3 regions of the Bacillus sp. SD127 genome follow, and region 2 is predicted to be linked to each of the others. Evidence: riboswitches for the same ligand, from Rfam matches in the RefSeq annotation. Region 2 holds a riboswitch; each other region holds the start of a gene.

Region 1 (3,281 bases), 130 kb from region 2:
CATTTCCTCAGTTGACGGGACACGTGGACTGTGAATGTCATAAACACCAAGCCCGAGCCCTTTCAAATACGGATGCTCTTTTAAGTAATCCAAAAATCCTCCGTGGCTTCTGCTGTGTTCGATCGTAATGACATCAGCGTCAAGATCATTGATCGTATCGACGATGTCTTCGAAGTTGCTGTAGCACATATGTGTATGAATTTGTGTTTCATTTTTCACGGAAGAGGTTGTTAATCTGAATGCTTCGGCAGCCCAAGTCAAATATTCATCCCAATCACGGGTTTTTAACGGAAGGCCTTCACGCAGGGCTGGCTCATCGACTTGAATGATTTGAATGCCCGCGTCTTCAAGCGCTTTTACTTCTTTGCGGAGGGCGAGTCCGATTTGGAATGCGATTTCTTTTCTCGAGATATCGTTCCGAGGGAAGGACCAATTTAAAATCGTAACAGGACCTGTCAGCATTCCTTTTACATGCTTGGATGTTAACGATTGAGCGTATACAGTATCTTTCACTGTCATCGGTTCAATAAACTCTACATCTCCATAAATGACCGGCGGGCGTACACAGCGTGAACCGTATGATTGAACCCAGGCGTACTTCGTAAAGGCGAAGCCGGCCAGCTTTTCACCAAAGTATTCAACCATGTCTGTCCGTTCGAATTCACCGTGAACAAGAACATCAAGATCCAATTCCTCCTGAATATCAATCCATCTTTTCGTCTCCGCGTTGATAAAGTTTTGGTATTGTTCATCAGACCACTCGTTTTTCCGCCATTTTTGGCGTGCGCTGCGTACTTCAGCAGACTGCGGGAAGCTTCCGATTGTTGTTGTCGGCAAAAGCGGGAGTCCGAGAGATTCATTTTGCAGGGTTAAGCGTTCTTCAAACGGAATGGGGCGCTTGAAGTCTTTATCGCTTAATTGTTCCAGCTCTTGCTTTTGTTCAGAATTGGCTCCTGTTGCAAATTGTTTGAGCGCTTTGATGTCCGCTTTCGCTTGCTGAATTCGCTCACTGATGGCGGCTTTGCCTGATACTAAGCCTTCTTTTAAAGCTGTTAGCTCTGCCAGTTTTTCTTTCGCGTAGGACAATCCGTTCAGCAGATCTTGTTCCAAATGCTCATCTGGGTGTTTCGCTACCGGAACATGAAGAAGGCTGCTGGAAGGCTGAATCCACAGTTCATCAACCTGTGCAATGCTGAGGATATGAAGCACGGCATCCAGGCGTTCTTCAAGATCCGCTTTCCAAATGTTGCGTCCGTCTATGACACCGGCTGCCAGCACTTTATCTTTCGGAAAGCCGTGTGTCTTAAGCTGTTCCAGGTTTCTGCCTTTATCATGAACGAAATCAAGCCCAATACCCTGTACAGGATAAGAAATAAGCTCCTCATAAGCATCAACAGAATCGAAATACGTTTGCAAAAGCACATTCAAGGAAGAAAGCTCATTTGTGATGCTCTCGAATAACTCTTTTACGCCGCGTACATCCTCAGCTGAAGCGGTGACAAGCGCAGGTTCATCAATTTGAACCCATTTTACGCCTTCTTCTTCAAGCTCTTTTAAAAGCTGTACATATAACGGCACGAGACGTTTTTGAATTGCTTTAGCTTCAGATGGCTCGTAGCCTTTTGCAAGCGTGACGAACGTATAAGGGCCGACGATAACAGGTTTTGTTTCAACGCCGTACTCCTGTTTGATTCGGCGGTAGTCTTCAAGCTGTTTGTTTCTTGTCAGGCGGAACTCTAGGCTCTCGTCATATTCCGGCACGATGTAATGGTAGTTTGTATTAAACCATTTTGTCATTTCACTTGATACGGCGTCTTTTATTCCGCGGGCGATGGCGAAGTATGTATCTGTACTGTCAGTCAGGTGTCTGAAGCGTTGCGGGATCCAGTTGAAACTGACCGCAGTGTCAAGAATATGATCATACTGTGTGAAATCAGAAACAGGCACAACATCAATCTGCTGGTCAATTTGCGTTTTCACTGCGGATAAGAATAATTCATCGATTTGCTTCAAAAACGTATCTTTATCGCTGTTTCCTTTCCAATACGCTTCAAGCGATTTTTTCCATTCTCTGTTCAGTCCGATTCTTGGAAATCCTAAATTCGATGTTTTGATTGTTGTCATTGTTTCTCCTCCTTTATATGTAAAACACTCTTGTTGACCCGCGGATACAGGCTGTTAAGAGGTTTTCTCACAACTAAAAAGCCTCTTTCCCATGAGAGAAAGAGGCTTTTTTGCAAAACATACAGCCTCTCTCATCTCTCAGAAACAATCTGATGGAATTAGCACCGTGCCTTAAGAGATATAAATCTCGGCGCGAAAATCAGTGCGCCCCATTTCACAATGGAATTACGGTCGGTTGCTGTTGGGGTCAAAAGGCCAATCCCTCGCCCAACTCTCGATAAGAGAAAATGTTATTAATTTTTTGAAAAGTTGAATCATTTGTTGGTAATCTTAACAGCAATTCAAATTCATTGTCAACAAAGATTTTGAAATTTTTTTTACAATTTACGGTATATATTATATGAGAAAAATAATATTATAGGGTCAGTAAATGTGACTGCTCTGCTTTCTCTGACAGCTCATCAGGAGCGGTTAAATACAGGAATCCATTCCCGGCCAATGTTTTTGCGATATCGAGCGGAAGTGTCCTGCGGATCAGCTGCGCATAAAGCTCAGATTCAGAGAGCTCTCTTTGAAAAGATTCTTCTTCAAAGCTTTTAATTAAAGCAAGCGCTCCGCTGACATGAGGGGCAGCCATTGATGTGCCGGTAAGCTTCCCGTATTTCTTGTTGGGAAGAGTGGATAAAATGTTTTCACCAGGTGCAACAAGATCAATCTCTTTGTTTGTGTTTGAAAATTCTGACGATTCACGCGCTACTGAAACAGATCCAACCGCAATTACATCATTATACGCAGCAGGATAGGAAAGCTCCTCTGTGCGTTCGTCGCCGTCACCCTCATTTCCCGCGGCACAAACGACTAGCACTCCGTTTTTGACGGTGTTTTTGACCGCTTCCTCCAGTTCAGGCACATCGCTCGGTCCGCCAAGGGACATTGAGATGATATCAGCCTTTTGCTCAACAGCATAGTTAATGCCGTTAATAATCCATTCGTACTTTCCGCTGCCGTTTTCACCGCCAAGCACCTTTACAATTAAAAGGCTTGCCTCAGGCGCAACCCCGGCGATGCCGCCGTTTGAATCGTTAGCCGCAATCGTTCCGGCAACGTGTGTGCCGTGTCCGTTGTAGTCGGAAATGGCATCTTCCTTGCCGCCGTCA
Region 2 (3,281 bases):
CGGATAGGACAAAATCGATTCCACGGCGCCAAGGCTCACAGCAAAGACCGGAAGTGATACATTCTCTACTAATTTCTTAACGGCCTTTTTGCTTTCAAGCTCAAAAGAAAGCACAGCACCCGCTCCCACCGACTGACTTTTATGGGTTTGGGCCCCCGGATGATCAGACAGCCCCGGATAATACACGCGTTTCACCGCCGGATGCTTCTGGAAAAATTCCGCAAGCCGCTGCGCTGTTTGGCTCGCTTTTTCTAAACGGACCTGCAATGTTTTTAAGCCGCGCAGCACGAGCCAGCAATCTTGCACGCCAAGGACGGCGCCGAACGAGTTTTGCAGCTTATACAGCTGCTTCCCAAGCTCTTCATCCTTGACAGCAGCCAGTCCTGACAGCACATCGCTGTGTCCGCTCAGGAATTTTGTTGCGCTGTGAAGCACAATATCCACGCCGAGATCAAGCGGACGCTGCAGTGCCGGTGTCATGAATGTATTATCCAGAAAGGTCAGACAGCCGTTTTCTTTTGCAAGCTGGACAACCGCTTTAATATCAGTAATTCCAAGTGTCGGATTTGACGGTGTCTCCATATAAATGACCTTTGTGTTTGGCTGGATATTCCGTGCCACTTCGTTGATATCCGTCATATCAACAAACGTGTGCTCAATGCCAAAACGGGTCAAAACCTCTGTCACCATGCGGAAGGTTCCGCCGTATACATCTTCTGTCACAAGAACGTGATCGCCCTGTGAGAGAAGTAAAAATGCTGTTGAGATCGCAGCCATGCCTGAACTGAAAGCAAACCCTCTCGTTCCGCCTTCCAGTGCGGCAATTGTTTCTTCGAGAGCTGTTCTTGTCGGCGTGCCTGAGCGGCTGTAATCATATGCGCCAAATTCTTCAAATGAAGATTGATGGAAGGTCGATGCGTGCTGGATCGGTACACTGACCGCCCCGGTTGCACCGTCTGTTTTAAATGGATTGTGCACGAGCTGGGTTTCCAGCGTCCAATTGTGATTACTCAAATGAAACAGCTCCCTCTTTGACCTGACATAACGCCTGTTTTAGGTCCTCTTTTAAATCTTCCGCATGTTCAATTCCGACTGAAAAACGCAGCAGACGATTGCAGACACCGTTTGCGATACGGATTTCTTCAGGAATATCCATGTGCGTCTGTGTGGCAGGGTATGTAATAAAGCTCTCCACCCCGCCGAGGCTTTCTGCAAAGCAAATCGTTTTCAGTGCTTTTAAAAATGGATTCACCCATTCTTCTTTTTGCAGACGGAAGGACAACATGCCTCCTTTTCCCGGGTAAAGCACATCCTTGATTTCTTCTTGCTTCTCTAAAAAGGCCGCTAACTCCTGAGCGTTCGCCTGATGCTGGCGCATTCTGAGACTGAGCGTCTTCATTCCTCTCATCAAAAGCCATGAGTCAAACGGAGGCAAGACGGCGCCGATGGCGTTTTGATGCTGAAACATTTCTTCTCCAAGCTGTTCATCCTTGACAACAACAAGCCCCGCAAGCAGATCGTTATGCCCGCCTAAATATTTGGTTGCGCTGTGAATGACAATGTCGGCTCCAAGCTCAAGCGGACGCTGCAAAACCGGTGTATAAAATGTGTTGTCAACAATCACCAGAAGATCGTGCTCTTTTGAAATCCGAGCGATCTTTTCAATGTCCGCCTCCTGCATCAGCGGATTTGTCGGTGTTTCCACAAACACTGCTTTTGTATTTGGTGTAATCTTGGAGCGTAAACAGTCCTCATCGCTGAAATCATCATAATAAAAGGTCAAGCCGTATTTTTTCCATTCATTTTCAAACAGACGGTACGTGCCGCCATACAAGTCCGATGAAACGATCAGTTCATCCCCGCTTTTAAACAGCGCCATAATCGTTTGAATTGCTGCCATTCCCGAACTGAAGGCAAGCCCTCTCGCTCCGTTTTCTAAACTGGCAATCGCGTCCTCAACAAGCTGGCGTGTCGGGTTTTTTGTCCGAACATAATCAAATCCGGTCGATTCGCCGATCCCTCTGTGGCGGTATGCTGTTGATAAATAAATAGGAGGACTCACTGTTCCCGTTACTTCGTCGCTTCGGTTTCCGATTTGGGCTAATTTCGTTTCAACGTGCTGTGACATATAGCTGACACCTTCCCTTTTCATAATAAAAAACCCCTTCTTCATAAGAAGAAGGGGTTTAACGCTTCTTCTTATCTTCCAAGCATAGTACGCTTGCTGGATTTAGCACCTTGGCGCTTTGCACGTATGCAAAACAAGCCGGTTGCTGAGGTTTCTAAGGGCCAGTCCCTCCACCTCTCACGATAAGAAATATCGATTTCAATTTTCTGATTGTTTTATATTAGCGCAATTTGCAGTTTATTTCAATACTTTTTTCTTCGGGCACCGAACTATTTAAAGAGAGAAATTTCTAATAATTCATGGTACAATAATTTCAAACGCAAGAAAGTCTAGTGATGCCCTGGAGGAATGTATTATGGCACCGAAAAACGGCACAGTTCAAGAAAAGAAGCTCTTTTCAAAAGAGCTTAACGAGGAAATGACAGTACTCGTTTATCTGCCGTCAAACTACTCCCCTCTTTATAAATATCATCTTATTATCGCGCAGGACGGCCACGATTATTTCAGGCTGGGGAGAATCGGCAGACAAGTGGAGGAATTGCTGTCCAAAAGAGAAATAGACCGATGCATTATTATCGGTGTTCCTTACAAGGATGTAAAAGAACGCAGAAAAACCTATCATCCGGAAGGTTCTAAGTTTTCGGCATATAAACGATTCATTGCCCACGAGCTAGTTCCTTTTGCAGATCATGAATTTCCGACGTACCAAGTCGGCTACGGGCGGACACTGATCGGTGATTCTCTCGGAGCGACCGTTTCTCTTATGACAGCGCTTGATTATCCGAATATGTTTGGTAACATCATCATGCAGTCTCCCTATGTAGATCAACATGTATTAGAAGCCGTGAAACAGTCAGACGACATCAAACACCTCTCTCTTTATCACCAAATCGGAACAAAAGAAACAGACGTCCATACGACAGACGGCAATATTTTGGACTTCACAGAACCGAATCAGGAGCTGAAAAAGCTTTTGGAGGAAAAGCTTTCCGATTATTATTTTGAGCCATTTGACGGAGACCACAAGTGGACATACTGGCAGCCGCTCATTACGCCGGCTCTGAAAAAAATGCTCTAACATACTTTATTTTCAGGAGGGACATACTATGAAATACGGAATTGTTTTATTTCCATCAAAAAAACTGCAAGATCT
Region 3 (3,281 bases), 1.9 Mb from region 2:
CTTTTTTCACATCAATATCAAGCGTACTTGGCTCAGGAACGAATTGGAAAGACATATACTGCTGTAATGCTTCTTTATCTATTTCAATATCATTTTGGGCTGCCATTAAACTTTTTCTCTCTGAGGCAAAATAAACCTGATCATTGATCGTTGTGTAATACAACGGCTTAATGCCGAATGGATCTCTTGCTCCATAAAGAACATGATCGTTTTTATTCCAAATCAGAAAGGCAAACATGCCGCGCAGCTTGGAAGCCGCTTCTTCTTTATAGTGACGGTAAGTCGCAAGAAGAACCTCTGTGTCAGAATCTGTGTTGAAAGTATATCCCTTTGCTTCAAGCTCTTCTCTCAGTTCGATATAGTTATAGATTTCCCCGTTAAAAATAATCCAATATTTTTCATCTTCATATGATAAAGGCTGTCCGCCATTTTCCACATCAATAATACTGAGCCGTCTGAATCCGAATCCAACGTGCTCATCATGGTAATATCCATCACTGTCAGGACCGCGGTGAACGATCATTTGGTTCATTTGTTTGATTAGTTCTTCTTGATCAGCGGTTTGAGTTAACGGATGCTTGTTAAAAACCCCGACAAATCCACACATAGTATTGCCTCCATATTTAAAATTGTCATCATTGAACCCCTATTTATAGACGCTGTGAACAGTGTTTGGTTTCACAGTTATGTAAAAAAATAAACATGGATACATCGATAAAAAAGGGAAAGCCGCTTAACCAGTAAGCGGCTATAAAATTATTCTCCTAACGCTTCTTTACGCAGCTGTTCCGCTTTGTCTGTACGCTCCCACGGAAGGTCAACATCGTGGCGTCCAAAGTGGCCGTACGCAGCAGTCTGTTTGTAGATCGGACGGCGTAAATCAAGCATTTTGATAATGCCGGCAGGTCGTAAATCAAAGTTATTGCGCACAACTTCAATCAGTTTTTCCTCCGAAGCTTTTCCGGAACCGAATGTGTTGATTGAGATAGACACAGGCTGTGCAACACCGATCGCGTAAGCAAGCTGCACTTCACAAGAATCTGCAAGCTCAGCCGCAACGATGTTTTTCGCAACGTATCTTGCAGCATAAGCAGCTGAACGGTCTACTTTCGTCGCATCTTTACCAGAGAACGCGCCGCCGCCGTGACGTGCGTAGCCGCCGTACGTATCAACGATGATTTTACGTCCTGTAAGCCCCGCATCCCCTTGAGGTCCTCCGATGACGAAACGGCCTGTAGGGTTAATGAAGTATTTTGTTTCTTCATCAATTAATTCTTCAGGAACAACCGGATTGATGACATGTTCTTTAATGTTGCGCTGAATTTGCTCAAGCGTAATTTCAGGGTGGTGCTGAGTTGAAATAACAATCGCGTCAATGCGGACAGGTTTGTTATTTTCATCATACTCAACCGTTACCTGTGTTTTGCCGTCAGGGCGAAGGTAAGGAAGAACATCTTCTTTACGCACTTCACTCAAGCGACGGGCTAATTTATGAGCAAGTGAAATCGGAAGAGGCATGAGCTCTTTCGTTTCGTTGCACGCATAACCGAACATTAAACCTTGGTCACCCGCTCCGATTGCTTCAATTTCTTCGTCGCTCATTGTGCCTTCACGGGCTTCAAGCGCTTGGTCTACACCCATCGCAATATCAGCAGACTGCTCGTCAATTGATGTTAAAACTGCACAAGTTTCCGCATCAAATCCGTATTTTGCACGTGTGTATCCGATTTCTTTAATCGTTTCACGAACCGTTTTTGGAATGTCAACATACGTAGAAGTTGTGATTTCTCCGCTGACAAGAACCAAACCAGTTGTCACAGACGTTTCACAAGCAACACGCGCGTTAGGGTCTTTCTTTAAAATTTCATCTAAAATGCTGTCAGAAATCTGGTCACAGATTTTATCCGGATGCCCCTCCGTAACAGATTCTGATGTAAATAAACGACGATTTTTACTCATGATTTGCTTCCTCCTGCACAAGGCCTCCCGAAAGACCTTATATATATGATACGGAACTCGCTCCCTCTTATACAATGTTACGTTTATATTAGAGATGTTAATTGGCATATTTATGAAATAAAAAAACCTTTTCCGTTCGAGGAAAGGGTTTGGTCTTTGTGCCTTTCACTCTTATCGCTCAAGGAATCATTCAACCTTGCATCAGGTTAGCACCTTGGTTGTCTCACACAATTTGAACATAATGAATAATAGAGAAACCGGTTGCTGGGCTTCATAGGGCCTGTCCCTCCGCCAGCTCGGGATAAGAGTATCCGCTCAATGAAATATCTTATCGTAAAAGGGTTTGCAATGTCAATATGAATCAGGAGAAATAGACGCCTTTATTGCGGAAAACAATGGAAATGCACACACAAAAAACGATAAATAGTATAGACTATTTGAAAATATATGTTATACTAATTCACAATTAGCAAAACACAAATAAAATGATAAAGGAAGGTTTCTTATGAACTCAGTTGATTTAACCGCTGATTTGCAAGCCTTATTAACAAGTCCTAATGTGCAGCATAATTTATCTGCAGCTCAGCTTACAGAAAAAGTACTTTCCCGCAACGAAGGCATTTTGACATCGACGGGTGCCGTCCGGGCGACCACAGGCGCTTACACGGGACGTTCGCCGAAGGATAAATTTATTGTAGAAGAAGCAAGCACAAAGAGTAAGATTGATTGGGGTCCGGTGAATCAGCCTATTTCCGAGGAAGCATTTGACCGGCTATACACAAAAGTTGTCAGCTATCTGAAACAACGTGATGAGCTGTTTGTTTTCGAAGGATTTGCCGGTGCTGATGAAAAATACAGACTGCCGATCACGGTCGTTAATGAATTTGCATGGCACAATTTATTTGCCAGACAGCTGTTTATCCGTCCTGAAGACAATGATAAAAAAACAGTCGAACAGCCGTTTACCATTCTTTCCGCTCCGCATTTCAAAGCGGACCCAAAAACAGACGGCACACATTCAGAAACCTTTATTATTGTTTCTTTCGAAAAGCGCACGATTTTAATCGGCGGAACGGAGTATGCCGGAGAAATGAAAAAATCGATTTTCTCCATCATGAATTTCCTGCTGCCTGAGCGAGATATTTTATCCATGCATTGCTCCGCCAATGTCGGTGAAAAAGGCGATGTCGCGCTTTTCTTCGGCCTGTCGGGAACAGGAAAGACCACCCTTTCGGCGGATGCTGACCGGAAACTGATCGGTGATGATGAACACGGCTGGTCGGATACTGGTGTCTTCAATATCGAAGGCGGATGCTATGCCA

The links. Region 2 has a riboswitch for S-adenosylmethionine ahead of metI (cystathionine gamma-synthase/O-acetylhomoserine thiolyase). Riboswitches for the same ligand answer to the same signal wherever they lie in the genome.
Region 1: it holds a riboswitch for S-adenosylmethionine, as region 2 does, so the genes downstream of both, metE (5-methyltetrahydropteroyltriglutamate--homocysteine S-methyltransferase) here and metI (cystathionine gamma-synthase/O-acetylhomoserine thiolyase) in region 2, are expected to answer to the same signal.
Region 3: it holds a riboswitch for S-adenosylmethionine, as region 2 does, so the genes downstream of both, metK (methionine adenosyltransferase) here and metI (cystathionine gamma-synthase/O-acetylhomoserine thiolyase) in region 2, are expected to answer to the same signal.

The regions. Positions count from the first base shown of each region.
Region 1 is NZ_CP191226.1:2,892,755-2,896,035, reverse strand. Features, by position in the region: gene metE (5-methyltetrahydropteroyltriglutamate--homocysteine S-methyltransferase) at 1-2,124, opposite strand, end outside; SAM riboswitch class I at 2,253-2,408, opposite strand; gene isp (serine protease Isp) at 2,540-3,281, opposite strand, start outside.
Region 2 is NZ_CP191226.1:3,018,002-3,021,282, forward strand. Features, by position in the region: gene metC (cystathionine beta-lyase) at 1-1,014, opposite strand, end outside; gene metI (cystathionine gamma-synthase/O-acetylhomoserine thiolyase) at 1,007-2,128, opposite strand; SAM riboswitch class I at 2,197-2,317, opposite strand; gene ACQVGS_RS15770 (esterase family protein) at 2,484-3,206, shown strand; gene ACQVGS_RS15775 (YjcG family protein) at 3,235-3,281, shown strand, end outside.
Region 3 is NZ_CP191226.1:1,136,876-1,140,156, reverse strand. Features, by position in the region: gene asnB (asparagine synthase (glutamine-hydrolyzing)) at 1-607, opposite strand, end outside; gene metK (methionine adenosyltransferase) at 757-1,959, opposite strand; SAM riboswitch class I at 2,128-2,267, opposite strand; gene pckA (phosphoenolpyruvate carboxykinase (ATP)) at 2,465-3,281, shown strand, end outside.